2 linked regions of the Niabella beijingensis genome follow. The protein of the gene in region 1 interacts with the protein of each later gene in a pairwise test. Links are inferred from orthologs where the notes say so. Each region holds a gene or a part of one and is shown on either strand. Other genes may lie near its edges. The genes, in order: K7B07_RS05115 and mrdA.

The links.
Region 2: the proteins of K7B07_RS05115 (region 1) and mrdA interact in binary tests that used the Escherichia coli proteins (3 or more experiments, as listed by UniProt). The link is inferred for Niabella beijingensis from one-to-one orthologs.

What each region holds. Positions count from the first base shown.
Region 1 is NZ_JAIQDI010000001.1:1,217,591-1,220,941, forward strand. Bases 151-3,172 are described here. They hold K7B07_RS05115 (penicillin-binding protein 1A), read left to right. Parts: upstream 151-456; coding sequence 457-2,889; downstream 2,890-3,172. Other genes in these bases: K7B07_RS05110 (phosphosulfolactate synthase), read right to left, coding at 151-251; K7B07_RS05120 (aminotransferase class I/II-fold pyridoxal phosphate-dependent enzyme), read left to right, coding at 3,033-3,172. Also shown: more of K7B07_RS05110, read right to left, coding at 1-150; more of K7B07_RS05120, read left to right, coding at 3,173-3,351. UniProt on the Escherichia coli protein: Cell wall formation. Synthesis of cross-linked peptidoglycan from the lipid intermediates.
Region 2 is NZ_JAIQDI010000001.1:3,363,708-3,366,940, forward strand. What follows is about bases 31-2,934. They hold mrdA (penicillin-binding protein 2), read left to right. Parts: upstream 31-369; coding sequence 370-2,499; downstream 2,500-2,934. Other genes in these bases: K7B07_RS14125 (rod shape-determining protein MreD), read left to right, coding at 31-170; rodA (rod shape-determining protein RodA), read left to right, coding at 2,496-2,934. Also shown: more of K7B07_RS14125, read left to right, coding at 1-30; more of rodA, read left to right, coding at 2,935-3,233. UniProt on the Escherichia coli protein: Catalyzes cross-linking of the peptidoglycan cell wall. Responsible for the determination of the rod shape of the cell. Is probably required for lateral peptidoglycan synthesis and maintenance of the correct diameter during lateral and centripetal growth.

The sequences.
Region 1 (3,351 bases):
TACGCTTCAAATAAGGTACCCCCAAAATAAACCGGGATATCATAAGAACGGTATACCTCAATCTTCTCCTCCAGGTTCGGGGTTACGACGGCGGTACCAAATCCCAGCTTTACCACATCAACATGAGGATAAGAAACACTCATAAAACTCTTGGCCTCATCAATACTCAACCCCTTATCCATTACCATTGTGATGCCGTTTGTACGTGGACGTACGTACCGTTCCGGCATCTGCGTCAAATTAAACTTCATTCGGTATCTGTTATTAATCGTCGCAAAAGTAACCATTTTGCTTAAGTTTAGGTCACTCACATGAAGTTAGCTCAAGAAAAAGCATTGAGTATGAGGTACCAATTGATAAAACCGCCTTAAATTATCAGGGGTTTTTCAGTTTATAGGAAGGCATTTACTTATTTTTGGTACCAGATTTTATTATAAACTTTTTTATCATTTCTATATGAAGAAATCAGTTCGTATTTTTTGGCGAATTTTTTTCATTTTATTTGGCCTTGGCATTTTAACGGTATTGCTCGCGAACTGGGGCGTATTTGGCAAAATGCCTTCACTGGCAGAACTGGAAAACCCCACTATCACCCAGGCCTCTGAAGTACTGGCGGCAGACGGAACCCTTATGGGAAAGTATTACCTCCCCAACGGGAACAGATCCCTGGTAAAATACCGTGATATTTCCCCCAATGTGATCAATGCGTTGATCGCCACAGAAGACAAACGTTTCTATGACCACGCTGGTATTGACCTTAAAGGTACGCTGAGGGCCATCTTTTTACTGGGTAGAGAAGGCGGTGGCAGTACCATTACCCAGCAGCTGGCCCTGGCGCTGTTTAATCAGCGGGCCAGCAACAAAGCTGTTCGGGTCATCCAGAAACTGAAGGAATGGATCATTTCTGTAAAGCTGGAACGGAACTTTACCAAAGAAGAGATCGTTGCCTTATACCTGAATGCCGTACCTTTTAGTGACAACGTATATGGCATCCGCAATGCTTCCAGGACCTGGTTTCAGAAGGAACCGGATCGCCTGAGCGTGGATGAAGCTGCACTCCTGGTCGGAATGATCAATGGTCCCGGTATTTACAACCCCAGGAGAAATCCCAAACTGGCGATGGACCGGAGGAACCTGGTGATCGCCCGTATGGTGGAAAACGGGAATCTGTCCGGTGCAGAAGCCGACCGGCTGTCGGCGGCGCCTATGAAGGTGAACTACAGGAAAATGGATGAGAACACCGGTTATGCGCCTTATTTCCGGGATGTGCTGCGCGACGAACTGAAGACCGTGCTGAAAGACCTGAAAAAACCGGATGGGTCCTCCTATAGTCTTTATGAAGACGGGTTAAAGATCTATACCACCATCAACCCCCAGATGCAGCAATATGCAGAAGAAGCCGTTTACATGCAGGTACCTAATTTGCAACGGGCGCTCGTGCGCCAGTCCTTTATAAAGAGCGGCGCCGTGTGGAAAGGCCATGACAATGTACTGCTGCGCGCCATGAAGGAAAGTGATCGCTGGAGAAGTATGGCGGATGACGGTTTTTCAGACAAAGAGATCAAAGCCTCTTTCTATAAAAAAGTACCCATGCGTATCTTCGCCTGGATCCCCGGCAAGGCACGCGACACCGTAATGACACCTTACGACTCGATTAAATACCACCGCACCATGGTGCAGTCGGCATTTATGGTGATGGACCCTGTCACCGGCGAAGTAAAGGCCTGGGTGGGAGGTATTGACTTTAAGACCTATAAGTACGATCACGTAAATCTCCGAACAAAACGTCAGGTGGGTTCCACCATCAAGCCATTGCTTTACGCCCAGGCGATCGAAGAAAGAGGAATGACGCCGGAATCGATGGTGGAAGATGTGCAACAGAACTTTGGCAACGGTCAGCTGGTGCCTGCCACCGGCCGTACCTGTACCGGCAGAACCATGACGATGGCCTCCGCCCTTGCCTGGTCCCGGAACTGCGCCACCGCTTATATTATGAAACAGGTGGGACCGGCCCAGTTCTCTAACTTTTTACAGCGCATCAATATCCCTACAAAAGTAGCGCCCTTCCCGTCCATCGCCCTGGGCTCCTGTGAGCTTTCGCTTTTCGAAATGCTTTGGGGATACTCCATTTTTGGAGGACGTGGTTTTTCCACCAAACCTTATTTTATCAGCCGGATCGAAGACCGGAATGGTAACGTGATCAAACGGTTCGACTATAGTGTGAACCGGAAAGAAGCCATCAGCGAGGCCACTGCCTATACCATGAGCCGTATGATGCAGGGGATTGTGGACAAAGGCACAGCAGCAGGTCTGCGTGCCCGTCTGGGCGCTGCGGAAATGGCGGGGAAGACCGGAACCACCAACGACAACAGTGATGCCTGGTTTATGGGCTTCACTCCTCAGTTACTGGGAGGGGTTTGGGTAGGTTGTGATGACCGCTTTATCCGCAATGAAGGCAGAGGCGGGTTTGGAGGCGAAGCTGCCCGTCCCATCTGGGAAGCTTTTTTCAAAAAAGTATATGCGGATAAATCGTTAGGCATAAACAGGGATGAAAAGTTTGCAGAGCCCGCCACCATGGAAAATGAAGTGCTGAGTGCGGATCCTTCGATCTATGTTACTTCTGAAAATCCGGAGCCTACCGCTGAAGGGGAAGATGCAGGAGTAGGCACCGAGCAGGATTATATGCAAAACAATAATGAGTACATTGGTCCGGAATCCAAACCTTTGCTGGATGAGAACAAACCAATAAAAGATACGGTTAAAAAAGAACCGGCAAAGGCGCCTCAGGGAAAACCGATCGGGTCAGCAGACCAGCCGAAAAAGAAAAAAGGATTCCTGGGCGGACTCTTTAAGAAAAAGGACAAGAAAAAAAATCAGCAGGACGAATAGGATGCCCTCCTGCTTACAATAAAGCCTGTGGTTGATCTGCAGGCTTTTTTGTTGCCCTCCGGGTACGGCGGCAGGCCTGTTCCTTATAAACGGATCAAGAGTCTTATATTTGCACATTATTTTATTAAAAATCGAATCAATATATGGCAGACATTTTCGAGCGGTTATTAAACAATTACGGACCCATTGGACAACACCGGGAAAGGGCCCATGGTTATTTTGCTTTTCCAAAGCTGGAAGGGGAAATAGGAAGTGTAATGAAATTCCGGGGCAACGATGTGATCGTCTGGAGTTTGAACAATTACCTGGGGCTGGCCAATCATCCGGAAATAAGAAAAGCAGATGCAGAAGGGGCGGCTCAATACGGCCTTGCCTTACCCATGGGTGCCCGGATGATGAGCGGCAACTCCAACCTTCACGAACAGCTGGAGGCAGAACTCGCCGCTTTTGTACATAAAGAAG
Region 2 (3,233 bases), 2.1 Mb from region 1 along the record:
TTTCCTTTGCTCATAACTTTTACCTCTTGTTCCTGGAATGGTTATCGTTCGGGTCTTTTATGAACTTTCTTGTAAAAGTGCTTTGCGCTACCGCTATCAGCATGCTGCTCATTTTTATTACTGAGCTCCTGTTCTTCCGCAAACAACGCTACCGTACGAATACAGCGTAACTGCCGTCAGATCTCAGCTATCAGAATTGAGAAGGGAGTGAAGCCTCAAGATGGATGCCCAGGGTTCAGGACAATGCTTAGCTGACTGCTGAAAGCTCATAGCTGACAGCTATTAAAAATGTTCCCCGGTCAATTTGAGGTCATTACCAGTTTTATGCTATTTTTGGTTTTTCTTTAATAAAAGTTCCCAGGTTTTACTATGTCGGTGTTCAATAAGTCAAGAAGTTATATTATACGGATCATATTCCTGTCCGTATTTATAATCATTATTGCCCAGCTGGCCAACCTGCAGCTGGTAAGCAATAAGTACCTGGAACTTGCAAAGAATAATGCGGTATTTCAAAAGATCTTATATCCCGAACGGGGAATTATTTTCGACCGGAACGGGAAGGCCGTGCTGAACAATACCATCATGTTCGACCTGATGGTAACACCGGCAGAAGTGAAGAATTTTGATACCCTGGCTTTCTGTAATCTCCTGCAGATCGATACCGCTGAGTTCCGCACCCGTATTGTAAATGCGATCATTAAAAATTCAAGAGTGCGCCCCTCCATTTTCCATTCGCTGCTGACACCGGAAATGCAGGCACGTTTTGAAGAGAACAGCTGGCGTTTTCCGGGCTTTGTATTGCAGCAGCGCCCGGTGCGTACCTATCCTTATAATGTAGGGGCTCATATCCTCGGTTATATCAGCGAGGTGGACGCAAAGGATATTGAACGTTCTGCCAGTTTTTACCGCATGGGTGATTATGTGGGCAAGAACGGACTGGAATATACTTATGAAAAAGTGCTGATGGGGCAGCGGGGGGTGCAGTACATGATCAAGGATAATAAGAACCGGCTGGTAGGGCATTATGAGAACGGTGAATTTGATACCACGGCGGTGGCCGGCCGTGGTCTGAAGACCCATCTGGACGTGGACCTGCAGGTGCTGGCAGAAAAGCTGCTCAACAACAAGGTTGGCTCTGTAGTGGCACTGGATCCAAAGACCGGCGGTATCCTGGCGATGGCCTCGGGTCCGGTATTCAACCCGAATGATCTTACCGGTCCCGATAAGAACGCCAACTATGCAAAAATGGTATTGAATGTAAGGGCTCCTTTGCTGAACCGGGGCATTAAAGGGCGCTATCCACCCGGCTCCACCTTTAAGCCGCTGGGCGGACTGGTGGCGCTGGATGAAGGGGTGATCACTCCGTCTTACGGATATGCCTGTCCGGGCCGCTATTATGGCTGCGGAGCGGGGAAACCGGCCTGTACGCATTCCGGTGGCGGACATGCTGCCAATTTAAGACTGGCTATCGCTAATTCCTGTAACTCTTATTTTGTGCAGGTGTACCGGATGGCCGTAGATAATCCCAGGATGGGCAATATGCGCAAAGGGTATGAAGGCTGGGAAACCTATATGCATAAATTCGGGTTGGGCGTGCGCCTGGGAGTGGACCTGCCCAGCGAGGACAAAGGAAATATCCCAACTGTAGCCGTCTATGATAAGGAATACCGGGGCTCCTGGAACTCCTGTACCAACCTTACCCTGGGTATCGGCCAGGACAAGATGCTGGCCACCCCGCTGCAGCTCGCAAATGCCATGTCGATCATCGCCAACAAAGGCTATTATTACATACCGCATTTTGTGGACAGTATTGACGGTGAAACAGCAGCCGATGCCCCGATCCTGGCAAAATACCGGGAAAAACATGCGGTGCTCACGCATATTTCGGATACGGCCTACAACGCTATTATCAATGGGATGAATGATGTGGTAACACGCGGAACCGCGCGGGTGGCCATGATCCCGGGCATTGATGTATGTGCAAAAACAGGTACTGCAGAAAACTATACAATACTGGACCGCAGACGGATCAAATTGAAAGACAACTCCATGTTTGTTTGTTTTGCACCCAAGGACAACCCCAAAATAGCCGTTGCTGTTGCGGTGGAAAACGCCGGATACGGCGCCACCTGGGCAGGACCGATCGCACGGATCCTGATGGAAAAATACCTGCTGGACAGCCTGACCAACAAAAGCAAGGCCGACCTGGAACGGATTTCCAATACCAACCTGATGCCTTCTTATTATGACCGGTTGCAGTATATTACCGACTCCACCCGGGCCGAGCAGTGGGCAAAGATCCGTAAGGACAGCACCCAGCTCCGCCGCTATCTGAAGGGCAGCCCGAAAGCAGCGCCTAAAAAGGACTCTGCACAGGCCCAGGGCGCCCCGAAGCCAGCACAAAAGCCGCAGCAGAAAAAGCCCGCGGCGCTCATTACATTTATAACAGAAGATAGAAAATACAGGAGACCCGTTACCGTTTTCGAAGAATTTATATGAGCCAGAAAAAAGCAGAAATATCCAAGGGGGTGGATTATATACTCGTTATCGTGTACCTCGTGTTGGTGGCTACCGGGCTGATGGCGATTTTTGGCGTTACTTATACCGAAGGAGATCCGGTATTGCAAAGCTTCCTGGGCTTTAAAACGGATTACAGCCGGCAGTTCTATTTTGCCTGCGTTTCACTGGTACTGGGACTTTTCATCCTGCTTACGGATAGTAAATTCTTTCCTGCAACTGCCAACCTGTGGTATGCAGGGGGTATCCTGTTGCTGTTGCTGGTATTCCCCTTTCATTCATCGGTAAAAGGAACGGAATCGATCATAAGACTGGGCGGGTTCCAGTTTCAGCCGGCAGAGTTCTGTAAAGTGAGCGTGGCATTGGCACTGTCCAAATACCTCTCGGATCCGGAACTTGATTTTACCAGGATCCGATCGCAGTTGATCGCCACGACCATTGTAATGGCCCCTGCGGTGCTCACTATTTTCCAGAAGGAAACCGGCCTGGCCTTGGTATTCTGTTCCTTCTTTTTTGTGATGTACCGGGAGGGCCTGCCTGCCATCATCCTCATTATCGGCTTTGCCATAGCCGCCCTGGTGGTGGCCACCCTGCTGCTGGATAAGAACCTGCTGGCGGTTATCCTTACGGTTATCGCTGCAGTAGTGGTATTGTTCAGTATGCGTCAGATCAAAAGGGATAAGACCGTGCTTGTTAAGATCATTCTTATCTGGGCG